2 regions of the Rothia sp. 11273D007AR genome follow, and region 2 is predicted to be linked to the other one. Evidence: predicted binding sites of a transcription regulator. Region 2 holds the regulator's gene; the other holds the start of a gene.
What was found. The regulator HspR, encoded in region 2, represses chaperone genes until heat shock. The targets are predictions, from matches to a motif close to AAGTTGAGTCNNNNNGACTCAACTT.

Region 1: the regulator HspR is predicted to act here: its motif matches at 3,322-3,346, upstream of clpB (ATP-dependent chaperone ClpB).

Annotation. Positions count from the first base shown of each region.
Region 1 covers NZ_JBPPWJ010000007.1:68,862-78,608, forward strand. Annotated here, with positions in the region: gene ACED88_RS05280 (Sir2 family NAD-dependent protein deacetylase) at 1-505, opposite strand, end outside; gene clpB (ATP-dependent chaperone ClpB) at 671-3,259, opposite strand; gene ACED88_RS05290 (glutamine amidotransferase) at 3,500-4,216, shown strand; gene ACED88_RS05295 (hypothetical protein) at 4,240-4,833, opposite strand; gene ACED88_RS05300 (HAD family hydrolase) at 4,885-5,535, shown strand; gene ACED88_RS05305 (Dps family protein) at 5,622-6,125, opposite strand; gene ACED88_RS05310 (hypothetical protein) at 6,440-7,297, opposite strand; gene ACED88_RS05315 (VIT1/CCC1 transporter family protein) at 7,885-9,009, shown strand.
Region 2 covers NZ_JBPPWJ010000004.1:103,952-113,698, reverse strand. Annotated here, with positions in the region: gene ACED88_RS03410 (low molecular weight protein-tyrosine-phosphatase) at 1-244, opposite strand, end outside; gene ACED88_RS03405 (hypothetical protein) at 547-972, shown strand; gene ACED88_RS03400 (hypothetical protein) at 972-1,832, shown strand; gene ACED88_RS03395 (hypothetical protein) at 1,936-2,613, shown strand; gene dnaK (molecular chaperone DnaK) at 2,929-4,773, shown strand; gene ACED88_RS03385 (nucleotide exchange factor GrpE) at 4,776-5,381, shown strand; gene ACED88_RS03380 (DnaJ C-terminal domain-containing protein) at 5,479-6,477, shown strand; gene ACED88_RS03375 (heat shock protein transcriptional repressor HspR) at 6,480-6,905, shown strand; gene ACED88_RS03370 (LLM class flavin-dependent oxidoreductase) at 7,094-8,179, shown strand; gene ACED88_RS03365 (baeRF3 domain-containing protein) at 8,442-9,542, shown strand; gene ACED88_RS03360 (alanine/glycine:cation symporter family protein) at 9,703-9,747, shown strand, end outside.

The sequences.
Region 1 (9,747 bases), on a different contig from region 2:
CAAGAGAGGTGCGCCCCTCGTCCGCCCCGCAGTCTAGGCACTCGATGCAGGAAAGATCCCCGTGCAGGGTAACGACTGTACGGGAGCCGGCTGCGGTGTGCAGGCCGTCCACGTTTTGGGTAATCAGCCCGGCAAGGCACCCCTGGGCTTCGAGGTCTGCGAGCAGGTAGTGAGCGGTGTTGGGGCGGGCCCGGTTCATCTGCCGCCAGCCCACGAAGGAGCGGGCCCAGTAGCGCTGCCGCGCCACCTCGTCGAAACGGAATTCCTGGTAGGTCATGGGCCGGTGGTTGCGCAGGGACCCGGCGGGGCCGCGGTAGTCAGGGATCCCTGAGCCTGTGGAAATTCCTGCCCCGGTGAGCACCAGAACCTGCCCGTCACGCAGGAGTTGCCGGATGCCGTCCGCCGCTACCTGCGGGTCGGTGGGCTGGGCCGTTTCGGCCACCACCCGGTCGATGGAGCGCAGGGCCGCAGCGTGGGTGGCGGCGATATCGGCGTGCGCGGTGATGGACGCGGACGCCCCGGCAAAGCGGGTATCGAGCGTGTTGGGCGCGGGCTGGGGCTGGGTCTGGTTCACTCTTCCAGTTTAAAAGACAAAGACCCTATTGCTTCTCTCTTGACCCCGAGATAATCCGCAGGGTCAAGAGAGAAACAATAGGGTCATTCCCGGCTTTTACTCAGCAGTAACGACCAGTCCGTCCACGGCGACGTCGGGGTTGACGTCCACGCGCACGGTGTCGCCGTCCTTGATGGCACCGGCCAGGATTCCCTTGGCCAGGCGGTCGCCGATTTCGCGCTGCACGAGGCGGCGGAGCGGACGGGCCCCGTAGGCCGGGTCGTAGCCGGCAAGTCCCAGCCACTCGGTGGCGGCGTCGGTGACGTCCAGGGTCAGGCGGCGGTCTTCCAGTCGGCGGGCCATGGATGCGATTTGCAGACCCACGATGGAGGCCAGGTCATCGGCTGAGAGGGGCTCGAACATGATGACCTCGTCCAGGCGGTTGAGGAACTCCGGCTTGAAGCTGGCGTTCACGGTGTTCATGACCGCACTCTTACGGGCTTCATCATCGAGATTCTGGTCAATCAAGAACTGGGAGCCCAGGTTGGAGGTCAGGATCAGGATGACGTTGCGAAAGTCCACGGTGCGCCCCTGGCCGTCGGTCAGGCGGCCGTCGTCGAGTACCTGGAGCAGGATGTCGAAGACCTCGGGGTGGGCCTTTTCAACCTCGTCGAGGAGCACGACCGAGTAGGGGCGGCGGCGCACAGCTTCGGTGAGCTGACCACCCTCTTCGTAGCCGACGTAGCCGGGAGGGGCACCGACCAGGCGGGCAACGGCGTGCTTTTCGGCGTATTCGCTCATGTCGATACGCACCAGGGCACGTTCGTCGTCGAACTGGAACTCAGCCAGGGCCTTGGCAAGCTCGGTTTTACCGACGCCGGTGGGACCCAGGAAGAGGAAGGAGCCGATAGGACGGTCGGGGTCGGCGATGCCTGCACGGGAGCGGCGGACGGCGTCGGCAACGGCGGTGACTGCCTGGCGCTGGCCGATGAGGCGCTTACCCAGTTCGTCTTCCATGTGCAGGAGCTTCTCAGACTCGCCCTGGAGCATGCGCCCGGCGGGAATGCCGGTCCAGGAGGAGATTACCTCAGCGATATCGTCGGCGGTCACTTCTTCAGAGACCATGGACTCTTCGGACGCGGTGTTCTCGGCCTGCTGGGCTGCGGCAAGTTCGGCTTCGAGGGCGGGGATTTCACCGTAGAGCACGCGGGAGGCTTCAGCTAGGTTGCCTTCGCGCTGGGCGACTTCTGCCTTGGAACGCAGCTCGTCGATCTGGGTTTTGAGGTCACCGACGCGGTTGAGACCGGCCTTTTCAGCTTCCCAACGGGCGTTGAGGGCGTCCAGCTCTTCCTTCTTGTCGGCCATATCTGCCCGCAGGGCTTCAAGGCGCTCGACGGAGGCGGGGTCGGTCTCGTCGGCCAGGGCCAGTTCTTCCATGGTCAGGCGGTCAACGGCGCGACGCAGGGCGTCAATCTCTTCGGGGGCCGAGTCGATCTCCATGCGCAGGCGGGAGGCGGCCTCATCGATCAGGTCAATGGCCTTGTCGGGCAGCTGACGCGAGGGGATGTAGCGGTTCGACAGGTTGGCGGCAGCCACCAGGGCGGAGTCAGCGATGGCGACCTTGTGGTGGGCCTCGTAGCGTTCTTTCAGACCGCGCAGAATACCGATGGTGTCATCGACGCTGGGCTCACCCACATAAACCTGCTGGAAGCGGCGCTCCAAGGCGGCATCCTTTTCGATGTTTTCGCGGTATTCATCGAGGGTGGTTGCACCAATCAGGCGCAGCTCGCCGCGCGCCAGCATGGGCTTGAGCATGTTGCCGGCGTCCATGGAGCCCTCGGAGGCACCTGCCCCAACGACGGTGTGGATCTCATCGATGAAGGTGACGATTTGCCCCTCGGACTTCTTGATGTCTTCCAGCACGGCCTTGAGGCGCTCTTCGAACTCACCGCGGTACTTGGCGCCGGCGACCATTGCACCCAGGTCGAGGGAAATCAGGGTCTTGCCGCGCAGGGATTCGGGCACGTCACCCGAGACCATGCGCTGGGCCAGGCCCTCAACGACGGCGGTTTTACCGACGCCGGGTTCGCCGATGAGCACGGGGTTGTTCTTGGTGCGGCGGGAGAGCACCTGGATCACGCGGCGAATTTCGCTGTCGCGCCCAATAACGGGGTCAAGCTTGCCTTCGCGGGCAACGGCGGTCAGGTCGGTGCCGTACTGTTCTAGGGCGCCGAAGGTGCCTTCGGGGTCGGGGGTTGTCACGGTGCGGTCTCCTCTCACGGTTGGGATGGTGTCTTCAATGGTCTTTTCGGTGGCCCCGGCCTGCTGTAGGGCGCGGGCGGTGGCGTCGTTCCCCGCTGCGAGCGCCAGCAGCAGGATTTCGGTGGAGATGTAGGTATCCCCGAACTGGGATGCCTTGGCTTGGGCAGTTTGGATGGCGGTCAGGACGGCGCGGCTCGGCTGGGCCTGGGCGGCTGAGGCGCCCTGCACCTTAGGGAGTTTAGAAATCTCGGTGGAGGCTGCCAGGGATATGGCGTCAACGTCGAGCCCTGCGGTTTTAAGGACGGCTACTGCAACTCCCTCGCGCTGATCCATGAGGGCCTTGAGCAGGTGGGAGGTGTCAAGGGTGGGGTTGCCCGCGGTTTGGGCGTTCATATTGGCTGCCGAGAGCGCTTCTTGGCTCTTGGTCGTAAATTGTGCGTTCATTGTTCTCCTTTACCTTTTGCGTAGGTAGTTCGTTCATACTTGAGTGTACTCCACTCAGCTTTAACTTGAGTCTACTACACTCAACTATCTTGCGCTAGGTACCCGAGAAAATATTTTTTCAGCCCCAAAACCGCACCCACGCCAGAGAGCGTCTCGTACGGCGGGCACAGACGTCCGCCTTCTTTCTCAACCCGCCGCCCGGCCCTTACACTGGTAGCAGTCACTCACCCAAGGAGAACCATGCCCCGCACCGCCTACGCCGTCCGCCACGTTGCCTTTGAAGATCTGGGTATTTTTGAAGATTTATTGACCGAACGCGGTTTTACCGTCAAATACCGTGACGCAGGCATTGACGCCCTCAACACCCCCGAGGTGCGCGAGGCGGATTTGCTGGTTATTCTGGGCGCTCCCATCAGCGTGAATGACACCCAGGACTACCCCTTCCTCTTTGAAGAAGTAGAACTCATCAAGGCGCGCATCGCCGCGCAGAAACCCGTCCTGGGCATCTGTCTGGGAGCCCAGCAGATTGCTCTAGCCGCAGGAGCTCAGGTCAACCCCACCGGCGCCATTGAGTTGGGCTACTCCCCGGTAGAACTTACCGAAGCCGGGAAAGAATCAGTACTTGCACCGCTCGGCAACACCCCCGTCCTCCACTGGCACGGCGACGCTTTCACCCTGCCCGAAGGCTCCCTCAGCCTAGCCCGCACCCAGATGTGCGAAAACCAGGCATTTACCCTAGAGGACGCCGCAGGTCGTCCCTACGCGCTAGCCCTCCAGTTCCATCTTGAGGTGAACCCCCGCCATATTGAGCAGTGGCTCATCGCCTACGCCGACTACATTAGGGCCTCAGAACAGGACGTCGCGGTAATCCGCCGCGAAGCCTCTCTCTACGCTGAAAAACTGACTACGGCTGCCACCGAGGTACTCACCGGCTGGCTCACTAGAGTAGAACTGTAAACCACCACTGCACGGTTACAGGACTAGTCGAGAAAGTCGTACATGGACTCTTCTCGCTCGAGTCGCTCGCGGGTAGCCTCATCTAGTCCGCGGGTGAGAGCTCGCGCCCGCCGGTAGTCGCTGATGGCCAGCAACAGGGTGGCAATAGCGAATGAGAAGGTTAGAATTCCGCTGGTATTACCAAAGGCAGCAGAAAGACCGATAACATCGGGGCCCAGCAGGGCTGCCGCTGCCGAAATATTCTGCCCCTCTAGCCGGTCGGGAGCAACCATGCCGAAGAACCCGGCTAATACCCATGTGGAAGCGGCAACAAGGGCGGTGACAGGCGGTAACCCCGCCCGCACCCCTGCAGCCTGTAACACCATTTCTTTAAAGGAAAACAGGGCAGCCACCAGCAAAATAATCAGCAGGGCAGGCCCAAACGATATCGCGTAGATAGGCACAAGCTCTCCCCCAGCGCCGAAGAGGGCGCGCCCGGCGGTAATCCAGGCAGCCGACGCACAAGCCATGGGTACCAGCAGATAGGCCAGCACCTGACGCACAGGGCCCGGCTGTCGTTGCAGGCGGGGGTGAGTGGGCAGCTGACTCTGGGTAAGATGGGGGCTCTCTTGGTTCACCCACCTATCCTAACCGGGAAGAGCCCCCTGCGGACGGGTAGGGTGGTGTATATGAGCAGACTTGAAGCTATTTTCTTTGACCACGACGGAACCCTCGTAGACACCGAGCCCCTCTGGGCAGAGGCCAAAACCGCACTGACCGCCGAGTTCGGAGCTACCTGGACCGAACAAGATACCCTTATGGCTCTGGGTAAACCTGCCGCAGTCACCTTTGCCCGCATGCAGGAGCTGGGTGCAGATGCATCTGCTGACGAGCTGTACGACCGGCTTAAGGCTAAGATGTCAGTGCTCTTGAAGGACGCCCGCGTGGAGCTCTTGCCCGGCGTTGAGGCGCTCCTGGAGCAGGTGGCTGAGGCGGGCGTCCCCGCAGGAATTGTCACCAACGCAACCACCGAGGTTGCCGCCAACACCGCCAAGCTGGCACCTGAAGGGCTTTTCAAAACCCTGGTCACCGATGAGCAGGTCACTCACGCCAAGCCCGACCCCGAGCCCTACCTGCTCGCGGCTCAGAATCTAGGGGTAGACCCTGCCAACTGTGTTGCCGTAGAGGACTCTGCTTCTGGCACCCAGAGCGCCATGGCTGCAGGCATGAAGGTCGTGGTGGTTCCCGGCATGACCGAGGTGCCCGAGCACCTGGGCCACGCCCGCTACGCCCACACAGAACTCACCCTCGATAAGATTCGGGCACTAATCGAGGGCTAAGAGCTACATTGCCACACAGAAAAGGCGGGTCTATCGCGTGATAGACCCGCCTTTAGTGCGTGGTTCGAGTTTTGAAGCTCTGAAGCTTACTTGAGGTTACCCTGACCGTCTTCGAGGTGGCCGCGCAGGAACCACTGGAAGAGCTCCAGTTCAGCGGTCTGGCCAATCAGCAGATCCTCGGTGATGGGGTCGATGTCGCCCACCTTTGCAATAGCTGCACGGTGGTCTTCAACTACAACGTTGTAGACCTCGTTCAGGGCACGGATGTGAGTCAGAGCGTCTGCACGGTCAACATCGTATTCAGCCCAGGTGCGCTTTTCAACCAGGTCACCGGAGAGGCCGTTGGGGGCTACGCCCATGGTGGCCATGCGCTCTGCAATGGCATCAACGAAGCCACGTACCAGGTCGACCTGGGGGTCGAGCATTTCGTGAACAGCGATGAAGTTGGGGCCAACGACATTCCAGTGGGCGTGCTTAAGCACCAGGTGCAGGTCGTTCAGGGCGTGCAGGCGAAGCTGCAGAACGTCGGCTACGTGGTGACCTGACTCTTCGGTGAGGCCAGGAACGGTAAATGATGCGTACTTGCTCATGAGTGAGACTTCCTTTCGAAAGTGATGACCGGTATTTTTCAAAGCTCCGGCTGGCTTGCTGTACTTCTAGCCTACGCACTCTCAACAGCGTTTTCAAGCATTATTATGATTAATTCATAATAAGCAAAACCTTGTTTGACCTGCTGGAACACCTTATTTCTGTCTTAGTTAAGCCTTACCTGACCACACTCTGGCTAGATATTTCAGGCAGTCAAACCACATAAACCCATTTAACATAAAGGTTCACGCGCCACAGATGGTGGAGCGTGAACCTTGATGCAATCAATGAGACTGGTTATGCAACCCGCTGATGACTAGATTTTTTCAGCAGAGCGGCCAGTGCGGGCACCAAGCAGACCACCCAGGGCGGTGATGATCATAGCCAAAATGAGACCACAGAAAGTGTACAGGGAGTACTTAGCGGTGTTGTTCATAGCATCGTTTGCTACAACAACAGCCTGATCAAAGGTTTCTTGAGCATTGTTTGCCAGGTTATTCAGGGTTTCCTCAGCCTTCTGTACGCCCTCTTCATATGAGGTCACGATATTGTTAGCAGCCGATCGCGATTGAGTTGCGGTGAGGTTAGTGTTAGCTTCAATTTCACGAGCCAGAGCATCCTCGTCGATCTGCTCAGTGATTGATGCAATACGATCTTCAATGTTTGCACGAACATCCTCTGCAACAGCAGAAGAATCTTCACCGTCTACAATGATTCGCTGAGCAGCTACCTGCAGGTCAGCAACGGTTTCATCAACTTGGGCCTGGAGATAGTCGGGGTGCAGCTGCTCAATGGAGCTATTAGCAAGCGCCTGACGCACATCAGCAGAGACACCCTCGGCATCAACATCAATTCGGTCGGTATTGATATTCGAAACAGCCTGAGCCGCCGCCGATGACGCACTTGAAACAGCACCGCCAGCCGCACCAAGCATGTTACCCAGCGCCCCAAATGCAGAAGATACTGCGCTCACAGCTAGAACCACAATGGCAATAACACCCAGTGCCCACGTAAGGAACCCGTGAATCAAGCCCGCCTTGTTAGCGGTCAAACCAGCAATAAAGCCCGCCACACCAAGAGAAACAGCCAAAGAAAAAATAGTCCAGATTATCAGACCAGTTCCGACACCTTCCGTTGGGTTTTCAGCAGTCAGGTCGGTACCTCCAAGCCCCACCGCAGTTCCCACAAGAGAGAAGAGTGCAGAGAGAGCGATGAAGGTAACTAGACCAGCAAAGATGCTTCGCCATGAGATGTTACTACCTGCCTCAAGACGGGCATCTTGGGCAATAATCTGGCGGAGAGAGCCGCGTGCGATACCCCGAGGCGCGTTAGCACCTGACTCAACAACCCCTACATTTTCGGTCAGAATTTTTCCTTTAGATACATGATCAACTAATCAAGAATTTTAGGTATGAGACACAATATCACTCTAGAAGATAGTGATCACTCTAGAAGATAGTGCATACCCTCTATTTATAGCACGTACACTTTCATTCATGAGCTACCGACAACCCCAATAATCAAGGTTTAGGTGACGCAGCATCACTACCGCCATGCTCAAAATCGCGAAAATTTTTACTAGTCAAGTAGCGATTTCAACAGCATACCGATAAGTAAACTTTGCGTCACCACCATGAAAACTGGGATTCATTTCATAAGTAGGCTTGACTGCTAGGAGATATCTCTGAGGCACGAACAGTCAGAACCAGAATGCTAAAATATAGGGTTAGACCCGCATCGACCAAGCGAAACTCTTTCACCATGCCTACGACCAGTTCTCAACCTTCACCTTCACGCACCTTCCCCAGTTGCGCCCAGATTCGCCGCTGGCGCCGCTACCTGGCTGAAGAAATCTCAGAAGCTCGCATCTATGCCGCCCTGGCAGAGCGTGCCGAAGGAAAGGAAGCAGAGATTCTCCGGGAGGTTGCTCAGGCTGAGGAGCGCCACCAAAATCACTGGCGGGAACTGTTAGGCGAGCACGCTTACCCCGAACCCAAGCCGTCTATCTCCGCCAGATTCCTGCAACTTCTTGCTAAGAACTTTGGGTCAGTTTTTGTGCTCGCCCTAGCCCAGCGTGCCGAGGGCCGCTCACCTTACGCGGAGGACCCCGACGCCACTGAAGCCATGGCCGCCGATGAAGCAATTCACGAAGAGATCATTCGAGCACTGTCTACCTCTGGCCGTGAAAAACTCTCGGGCAACTTCCGCGCCGCCGTCTTTGGCGCAAATGATGGTCTAGTATCGAATGCTGCTCTCATCATGGGCGTGGGGGCTTCTGGCGTCAGCAGCTCTATGGTGCTTCTTTCAGGCGTCGCAGGCCTACTGGCTGGCGCCCTCTCCATGGCCGCCGGCGAGTTCGTTTCTGTGCGCTCCCAGCGTGAACTCCTGGACGCTTCTCGCCCAACCCAGGTCACCCTCAACGTTGCCCACCAGCTCGATATTAACCAGAATGAACTAGAACTGATTTACAAGGCTCGAGGCATGAGCGAGGAAGCTGCCCGCCACCGTGCCATGGAGCGCTTCGGCTATTTCACCTGCGACTGCGATCCCTCACTCTCCTTCCGCAATGATATTGAGGGCGAAGAGGTTGAGGACGCCCACGGCGCACTCGGCAGCGATGTGGGGGCTGCGGCCTCCAGTTTCTGCTTCTTTGCATCCGGCGCATTGATCCCGATTCTTCCCTATATTTTTGGCATGTCGGGCGGTGCAGCCATGCTGGTTGCCATGCTGCTAGTGGGCTTTGCGCTGATGGTCACCGGTGGTGTGGTGGGTCTTCTTTCGGGAGCCTCCCCCTTCAAACGCGGCCTGCGCCAGCTAGCGATCGGTTACGGGGCGGCCCTAGCTACTTATCTACTAGGGTTGGCATTCAATACAGTGGTTCTCTAGATAGACACACAACCATCTGCCCAGAAACACCTGTCAGGACATGGCAAGTTATTAAACCCTGCATGTCAGAAATACCTAGACTTGCAGGGTTTTACCGCGCATATTTCACAGAAGGTTTACCATGTCACATCATCAAAAAGTTCTCTAACCCAACCGCAGAACCTTGGTGAAGGGGGCAGCCTGGGCAGCGCCTGCCGTTATCTCCAGCGCCACTATCCCCGCTTATACGGCCTCACACGGTGCATTACAACTACCCGATTTAGCGGTGGGGCCGAATATACGACTGGGGGTACGCGGCAAGAAGGTGTCACAAGCACAACCCAGACCTTGACTCTGGGTGGCCAATTCTTCATCACGGATTTACCAGCCAATATCACCGTCACCAGTATTAAATACGAGGTCTGGACCTCTAACTGCATAGACCAGAAATCTTCTGGACCCGGTATTTTCTGGATTGGTAACACCTCCGCCCAGTACTCTTCTTGCGCAGTTAGAAACACATCAACGAGCCAAATCCCCTGGACCACCGACGTCACGAAAACCCATTTGGTACCTAGGACTAAACGAATGACCGTTGATGCCACCCCAGGGTTACCAACCCTTACGCACCCTTTGTACTTATAGTGCAAAGCACTCAAAACTTGGTGAACCATACTTACCCTTCGGGCGCAACTGAACAATCTTGGAACCTCATTATGACCTGGGACCCCAGCACGGGCGCTAATACTGATGGTCACT
Region 2 (9,747 bases):
TGGCTAGAAGCAGGTCGTAGCGGTCAAAATCGGCCCGGGTGAACTGCTGGGCTCGGTGGGAGCCGGTATTGATGTTGAGCTCATCGAGCACCTTCTTGGCTCGACGATCGATGGGATTGCCCTCTTCCTCATTGGAAATGCCGCTGGAGGCGACCTCTACAGCGAGCCCGGCTTGGGCGGCAGCCTGCTTGATGAGGTACTCGCCCATGGGGGAGCGGCAGATATTTCCGGTGCATACAGTCATGATTCGATACATGCTCACTATGTTCCCATGAAGCTTTCGGGAAAGGTGGGCGGGCAGAGAAGCTGAATAAAAAGTGGTAAAAAGTTCGCTCTAAGGCGGAAAAATAAGGGCAACCTGTGTATAGTCTTACAGGTACACACACTTGATGGTGGCTCTTAGGCAAGAAGGTTTGCCCGGTTCATACAGCAGTGAACTGAGAAGAGCAGCACCAGACACTCAGTTTCTTGAGTTCTTTCGAGATGACAAAAGCCCCGCAGGCCACACACCTGCGGGGCTTTTGCGTACTGCCTACAATGGGTGACATGAGTACCAGCACAACAGTCAACGACGACCGCCCTGAGGAACAGACCCCTAAACCTCGCCGCAGCGGGGGTAACCGCCTAGCTCTTGCCGCTCTACCGCTCATTTTCATTCTTGCGCCCTGGGTTCTAGCGCTGACTGCGCCTGAGCAAGTGGTGATTACTTCGATTCTGGTCGGCACCCCACTCGTCCTTGCGATTCTTGCTGCCTACGATGCGGCAACCTACCGACCTAATCTCACTTTCTGCCTGTTGGCCGCAGCCTGTATGTGGCTGGCTTCCAGGCTTTTTTATCCGGACGGAGCGGGCTGGTACGTTTGGGCGGTAGTCATCATCTATATCGTGTCTGTCAGCCCCTGGCACAAAAAATTTACGGACGAGTGGGGCGCACGTTCCGAGGGTAAAGAAGATGCTGGGGGAGAAGACTAATGCTCCGCTGGGAACTGCACCACCCTGTGGTAGGGCACCTGCTTCTGGAGCGTGGATCTGATGCCGAATTCATCGAGATCGACCCGGACTGGCCTATCAAAAAACCAGACGAGAAGTCACTGCACGCCTTTAACGAGTCTCCGGTAGGGGCGAAGATCCGTGAACGTATCGCCGAACGTATCGATCGGCCTAAGCAACGGGTGAGGGTGCTCGTTGACGGTGAAGTAGTGGGCCGGTATGACCATACTCCTACCAGCATTGCACTCAAGAAGAACCTTCTAGACGGAAAGTTCTCCCGGGCTAAGACCACTGTTTCCACAGAGCCTCAGCTCAAACTCACCACAAACTTTCTGGATGAGCTGCTGGTCGTGGCCTATAAACATGGGACAGCTAAGGAATATGTCGAGCTCGACGTGCCAGCCGGTAGCCGGTCAGAAGCCTACCGTGAGGCGCTTGAAAGAAGCCCTTCTCGACGGTTTGTGTTGCCCTTGCTGTTCGGTCTGGGCCGCTCTGCCTGGTTTCTCGCCATGCTGGTGCTTATGCCTGTGCTGGGTAGGGTAGTGCAGTGGCTAGTCGAACGTCTTCCCGATATAAATGCGCCCCAGATAGCCCTGCCTGTTCCAGAATTTACTCTTTCCCTGCCTGCCCCACCCCAGATAAGTCTGCCCGTTCCTTCCTGGCGCGTCCCCTGGCCTACCATTACTCCGCCGGACTGGCTGCTTTTTCTCATGGAATACTCCAAAGCCTGGGTCCCTCTTGTCATCGGAGTAGTCGCTGCAATTCTGGCTGTACGTAATGGGAAAAAATCTAAGCGCAGGAGGGCCGAGCTCGAAACTGACGGCAAAGAAGCCCAGAGATAGTACAGGGAAAACGTAGACACCGCGCGAAATATAATCAAGCTGACCATTTTCGCCGGTAAAGTTGGCTAGGACACACACTATCTGTATGAAGGATGAGATTGCCATGACTCAGCAGCCTACAAACCCTGAGCCCAACCTTCCTGGTGCCGGTCAGGCGGCGTCCGCCCAGGGCGTCCCGCAGCCTGCGCCCGGCACCCAGGCACCCGATACCCTTATCGGCGGCCCTATGCCTCAGCCTTCTGCTGACCCGAAAAAGAGAAATATGGGTCTGCTCATCGGCGGCCTGATGGCTATCGGTATTGCCATAGCTATTCTGGCTGGAATCTTCCTGACTGGCGCGTTTGGTGGGTCGAGTAAGGTCTCCAGCTACGACAAGTTTAAGGAAGGGATGCAGGAAGCCACAGCAGGCTCTGCCGCCTCTGTCTGTGCTGATAGCGGTGACACCATCTTGGAGTCAGCTCTTGAAGAGTCCAAGCAGCAGGGTGCTAGCGATTTGGGTGTTGCTCCCGAGGATATCAATATTTATATTTGCTCCCCGGATGATTTGAGTAGCTTTGAAGGCATGATGGCCGTTGATGATTCTTCACCCCTCATTATGGGGTTCTATGTCAACGGTGCTTCCGTTAATGAGAATCAGGTTGCCGAATTTTCTCAGTCTGACTTTGAAGGTTCTTGGGTTACCTATGGAGAGAACTGGATGGCTGTAGGTGTGAACGCTGAAGAGAGCCTTAAGGCCAGCCTGCTTGATACCTTCAACGGTAAGGAAGCTGTGCTCAACTAAGACGTAGAGTCTCCGAAGTATCAGATCTGTCGGTACCCCCTTGTTGCGGGGTGCCGACTTTTTTTGTGTTCACTTTCAGGATTTTAAAAGGTGCGGACGCCGCCACCCGCCTTTGCCTTGCAAGGGCGGGGTGGGCGTCCGTCTACTCCCCACTAGCTTAAACTCTGACTGCGCAAAAAAGTTGAGTCTTTTTGACTCAACTCTGTTGACTTCTGCTCAAAACGTGGCAAACTAGATATCAAGACAAACGAGTTGAGCCCATGCGACTCAACTTGTTTGAAAGATGTACAGATAACCAAACCATAAGGAGTAAACATGTCACGTGCAGTAGGTATTGACCTCGGTACTACCAACTCAGTTGTATCAGTCCTCGAAGGTGGCGAGCCCACCGTCATTGCAAACGCAGAAGGCGCCCGCACCACCCCCTCCGTCGTAGCTTTCTCAAAGGATGGCGAAGTTCTGGTCGGCGACGTTGCAAAGCGTCAGGCGGTCACCAACGTTGACCGCACCATCGCTTCCGTCAAGCGCCACATGGGCACCAACTGGACCACCGACATCGACGGCAAGAAGTACACCGCCCAGGAAATCTCAGCCCGCACCCTCATGAAGCTCAAGGGTGACGCTGAAGCCTACCTGAACGACAAGGTCACCGACGCCGTCATCACCGTCCCCGCCTACTTCAACGACGCCGAGCGTCAGGCCACCAAGGAAGCCGGCGAAATCGCGGGCCTCAATGTCCTGCGTATCGTCAACGAGCCCACCGCAGCAGCCCTGGCCTACGGCCTCGACAAGGGTAACGAAGACGAACTGATCCTGGTCTTCGACCTCGGCGGCGGCACCTTCGACGTCTCCCTGCTCGAAGTTGGCAAGGACGAAGACGGCTTCTCCACCATCCAGGTCCGCGCAACCTCCGGCGATAACCGCCTGGGCGGCGACGACTGGGACCAGCGCATCGTCGACTTCCTGCTGGAGCAGGTCAAGTCCAAGACCGGCGCTGACCTCTCCAAGGACAAGATCGCCCTGCAGCGTCTGCGTGAAGCAGCAGAACAGGCCAAGAAGGAACTGTCTTCAGCAACCTCCACCAACATCTCCCTGCAGTACCTGTCCGTCACCCCCGAGGGCCCCATCCACCTGGATGAAAAGCTGACCCGCGCCAAGTTCCAGGACATGACCGCAGACCTGATCGAGCGCACCAAGAAGCCCTTCAACGACGTCATTGCTGAAGCAGGCGTCAAGGTCTCCGACATCGCCCACATCGTGCTGGTCGGTGGCTCCACCCGTATGCCCGCCGTCACCGAGGTCGTCAAGGAACTCTCCGGTGGCCGCGAACCCAACAAGGGCGTCAACCCCGACGAGGTTGTTGCTATGGGTGCAGCCCTGCAGGCAGGCGTGCTGAAGGGTGAGCGCAAGGACGTCCTGCTCATCGACGTCACCCCCCTCTCCCTCGGTATCGAGACCAAGGGCGGCGTGATGACCAAGCTGATCGAGCGCAACACCGCGATCCCCACCAAGCGTTCTGAAACCTTCACCACCGCTGAAGACAACCAGCCCTCAGTATCGATTCAGGTCTTCCAGGGCGAGCGTGAGTTCACCCGCGACAACAAGAACCTGGGCACCTTCGAACTGACCGGCATCGCACCCGCACCCCGCGGCGTCCCCCAGATCGAAGTTACCTTCGACATCGACGCCAACGGCATCGTCCATGTCTCCGCGAAGGACAAGGGCACCGGCACCGAGCAGTCCATGACCATCACCGGCGGCTCCTCCCTCTCCAAGGAAGACATCGACCGCATGGTCAAGGACGCCGAGGCCCACGCCGAGCAGGACAAGGCCCGCCGCGAGGCAGCCGAGACCCGCAACGCTGCTGAGAACACCGCCTACTCCATCGAGAAGCTCATCAAGGAAAACGACGAGAAGCTGCCCGAGGACGTCAAGACCGAGGTTCAGGCCGACGTCGACGCCCTGAAGGCTGCCCTCGAGGGTGAAGACGACGACGCCGTCAAGGCCGCTTTCGAGAAGCTGCAGGCCTCCCAGACCAAGCTGGGGGAAGCCCTCTACGCCCAGGCCCAGGCAGACGCCGCCGCTGGTGAGGGCGCCAAGGCTGACGACGACGTCGTTGACGCCGAAGTAATCGATGAAGAAGACGAGAAGAAGAACTAATCATGGCTGAGAACACCAACGAGCCCGTAGACAACCAGCCCGAGGGCACCGACCCTCTGGAGGACGCCTTCGCCGCCCCGGCAGCCGAAGGTCACCCCGAGCCCGAAGGTGTAGCTGCTGACGCTGCGGCAGATGAAGAATTTGCCGCAGCCGAGGCTGGCGAAAGTGCAGAGGCAGCTGAGAGCGCTGACGCGGCCCTGGCCGCCGAACGTCTCGAAGATCTGCGCCGCCTTCAGGCCGAGTTCACCAACTACAAGAACCGCACCGCCAAGGAAAAAGACCAGCTGCGCGACTTCGTGATCGCCGATCTGGTTGCTGCCCTGCTGCCCGTCATCGACGATATCGATGCCGCCCGCAAGCACGGCGACCTTGAAGAAGGCCCCTTCGCCGCCATCGCTAACAAGCTCGAAGAGACCCTGACCAAGCAGGGCCTTGAGCGATTCGGCGAGGTCGGCGAACCCTTCAACCCCCAGGTGCACGAGGCTGTACTGCAGCAGCCCACCAGCGAGGTTGAGCCTGACTCAGTCTCCATGGTCCTGCGCAACGGCTACAAGGTGAAGGACCGCGTGGTCCGCACCGCCCAGGTAGCCGTAGCGGTAGCAGAATAAGGACGCGGGCGGGCACCCGGCCTGATACGTCAGGCTGGGTGCCCGCCCAGTTCTACCCCCCTAAAAGACACAAGATCTACCTCGGAAGGAGAGGCATATGGCGAGCGAAAACTGGCTCCATCAAGATTTTTATAAGGTACTAGGCGTAGCCGAGGATTCCTCCGAGGCAGATATCAAGAAGGCCTACCGCAAGCTGGCCCGCAAGTACCACCCCGACCAGAACCCCGGCGACGAGGCCGCCGAAAAGAAATTCAAGGAAGTCTCAGAAGCCTACGACGTGCTCTCAGACCCCAAGCAGAAGGAAGAGTACGACCAGATCCGTAAGTACGGGGCCGCAGGCTTTGGTGGGGCAGGTGGCTTCCCGGGCGGGTTCCCCGGCGGTGCTGGTGGCGGAAACTTCACCTATTCCACCAGCGGCGGCGGAGCAGGCATCAACATTGAAGACCTGCTCGGCGGCATGTTTGGTGGCGGTGGCTTTGGCGGGGCCGGACGCTCCACCGGCGGCTTCCCTGGCGGTGCGGGTGGCTTTCCCGGTAGCGGCTTCTCAGCTCCCAAGGGCGAGGACGCCACCACCAGCGCCCGCATCACCATCCAGCAGGCCTACGACGGCGCTGAGGTCTCGGTGTTCCGCCCCGGCGGCTCCCAGGCCCAGGTTCGCCTGCCGCGCGGCGTCAAGGACGGCCAGAAAATCCGTGCCCGAGGCAAGGGGCACCCCGGTGCCGGTGGGGCAGGGGACCTGATCGTCACCGTCCGTGTGGACTCCCACCCCGTCTTTGACCGCGAGGGTGATAACCTGCTCGTGCGTGTGCCCGTCACCCTGGAAGAAGCCGTCAAGGGCGGCGTGATTGAGGCCCCCACCCTCGACGGCGGGAGCGTCAAACTCCGCCTGGCTGCCGGGGCCCCGTCCGGCCGTAAGCTGCGTGCTAAGGGCCGCGGCTTCGTGACCAAGAAGGGCACCGGCGATATGCTGGTTATCCCCGAGGTGCAGCTGCCCACCAACCTCACACCCGAAGCTGAGGCAGCCCTTGACGCCTTCTTCGCGGTGGCACCCCAGGCCAACCCCCGTGAGGACCTGCTGAGGAAAGCTGGTGACTAGGAATGGCTCTCGAATCTGACCGCCCGGTCTTCGTTATCTCCGTAGCGGCCGAATTGGCCGGTATGCACCCACAGACCCTGCGCCAGTACGACCGCCTGGGGCTGGTGCAGCCCCAGCGAGCCCCGGGGCGGGCCCGTCGCTACTCCGAACGCGACGTGCAGAAACTCCAGGAGATTCAGGAGCTCTCCCAGTCCGGCGTCTCGCTCGAGGGTATCAAGCGCATCATGCAGCTGGAGAACCAGGTGGAGGCTCTGCGAGCCCGCATGACCGAGCTGCAGGCTGAGAATGAGGCCCTGCGCAATCGCCTGCAGGAGAACTCTCGCATCTTTGCTGCCGGAACCTCCGGTGGGGCTGTGCACCTGGCCCGGGGCAAGCGTCCTGCTGCCCGCCAGACCTCCCAGGCCGTGGTGCTCTACCGGCCGCGCTAAGTCCGCCCCTGGGTCTTGACTGTAGCGATGGTTGCCATCAGCGCGAAAGAGATTCGTGCTGATGGCAACCATCGCTACATTCAAGATACGGCTAACCATAGCACCACAGAAAACTTTCGGAATAAAGCAATGTAGGCTGGTGTTGAACCTCCTGTAAACGATCAATACAGCGCCGAAAGGTAAACGAAATGACCAGCATCAGTACCGCCCCCGACCTGCGTCCCAGCCTACCCAGCGTCGATAACACCGCCTTTCAGATGGGGCTAGACACCTTCGGAGACACCACCGCTGACCTGGCAGGCAACCGCCTGCACCACGCCCAGGTCATCCGCAACGTCCTTGAGCAGGGCCAGCTGGCCGACCGCGTCGGCGTCGACTTCTTCGGTATCGGTGAGCACCACCGTCCCGACTATGCCGTTAGCGCCCCCGACACCATCCTGGCGGGCCTGGCAACCTCCACAGAGCGTATCCACCTAGGTTCGGCCGTCACCGTCCTCTCCTCTGACGACCCCATCCGCGTCTACCAGCGCTTCGCCACCATCAACGCCCTCAGCAACGGCCGTGCCGAAGCCGTACTGGGCCGCGGCTCCTTCACCGAGTCCTTCCCCCTCTTCGGCTACAAACTCGAAGACTACAACTCCCTCTTCTCTGAGAAGTTCGACCTCTTCACTAAAATCATCACCCAGGAGCCCCTCAACTGGAACCCCGGCAACCGTGAACCCCTGGTCAATCAGGAGATCTACCCCAAGACCGAGGGCATTCTTAAGCACTGGCTGGCTGTTGGTGGCAGCCCTGAATCTGTTGCCCGCGCGGCCCAGTACAAGACCCCGCTCATGCTCGCGATCATCGGAGGCCCCGCTGAGCGCTTCAAGCCCTACACCGACCTCTACCGCCGGGCCAACGAGCAGCTGGGGAACGGAACCCTGCCTATTGCCGTGCACTCACCCGGCCACATCGCCGAGACGGACGAAGAAGCCCGCAACCAGCTGCGCGAACACTGGATCGCTAACCGCAACAAGATCGGTGCCGAACGCGGCTGGGGTCCGGCAGGGGAGCGCGAATTTGAGCACGAAATTGAACACGGTGCCCTCTATGTGGGTTCGCCCGAAACCGTCGCCCAGAAGATTGCCGATACCGCCAAGAAGCTGGGCATCAACCGCTTTGATCTCAAGTTCTCCAATGGCGCTCTAGCCCATGAGCACTCCATGAACTCGATTGAGCTCTACGGCACCAAGGTACTGCCGCGCGTTCGCGAACTGCTGGCAGAAGATTAGAGTAAGGACGCCTGTGGCAGCGCAAGCGGCCACAGTAGCTAATAAAGTGGCGGCACCCTGTTTGGGTGCCGCCACAATCTTTAAGTCTACGGTAGTCAGGGGTGGGTATGCCAGGCTTTGTGGGAAAACTATCAACCTGCTGTTCATAGGCCGTCATTCTGCTGCAGATAAGGCTTAAAGTCTTGAAAATCCCGGTATTAGTCAGCTAGCTTAGTTCTATCAGCGGGTAGACCCGCCCCATCGATCGACAAAGGAGCCGACCGTGACCGACACCCACCTTTCTTCCAACAAGCCCTTCGACACCCTCGACCTTAAGGCTCTGACCGAACCCGCAACTGAGGGGGCTGTCCGAGTCACCCTCACCCTTCCCACCGAACGCGCCGGTCGCGACACCACGGGAAATGCCACCCGCTTCCGTAACCTTGTCTCATCTGCCCGTGAGAAGCTCGAGGCAGCCGGTCACGACGCAGACCCCATCCTCGCTCCTGCCCAAGAACTCCACGACGACCGTGACTACTGGCAGCACCAGGGAGACGGTCTGCTGATTCTACTCGATGGCAACCAGCTCACCGCCCAGCGCCTGCCCTTCGAGCTACCCGAAAGCGTCACCGTAGCTGACGACTACGACCTCACCGCCCTCGTCCCTCTCCTCAGCACCGACACCAGCCTGCACCTGCTGGCGCTCTCCCGCAAAGAAGTGCGCCTCTTTGAAACCGACGGCACCCGTATCGGCCGCATCAACCTCGAGAACATGATCGAGAGCGAAGACGATATCTACAACGACTACGATGTGCAGCGCACCCAGCAGCAGGCCCCTAAGGGTGGTGGGGAAGCCACCTTCCACGCCCACACCAATGATTCCGATACCGACCGTATCTACCGCGAGCGATTCCTGCGCAAGGTAGCCCAGGGCATTGAAGCGGAGATAGCAGAGCCCAACCGCCACCCGCTCGTCCTCGCGGGAGTTGAAGAACTGGCCAACGAGTTCCGTTCTGTTACTAGCTGGGGCGAGGTGCTTGAAACCGTCATTACCGGCAGGGTCGATGAGATGAGCGAAAGTCAGCTCCTAGAAAAGCTGCAGCCCGTACTCGCTGAGGTAGCTGGTACTGAAGCCAAGAGTCTCGCCCAGCAGATTGACGATGCCCGATCCGGTAAACGCTATATCGGTGCGGGCGAGATTGTAGACGCAGCGACCCAGGGGCAGATTGCCACCCTGCTGGTGGTCCCCGGTATTGAAACTGCCGCCGACGGTCAGCTCAGCGAAAAGGCCCAAGCTATTAACCTGGTGCTCCGTTCAGGTGGCGAAGTGAAGCCCGCCCCCGAACACCAGGAAGAAAAACTGGCAGCAATCACTCGCTGGTAAGCAGGTACACAGAATAAGACGAGATAGGCCACCGGTTCCTTGACTCGCTATAGTTGAAAAGGCGCCCCACCGCAGTGCACACGCCTGCGGCGGGGCGTCCTTATTCATCACGCAGCTGCGGTGCTCCCTCGCCCGCAGCGACCTGTATCAAGGACACCACATGACCTTTCAAGACGTCTTGAGCGCTATAAGCTCCCTCATCTGG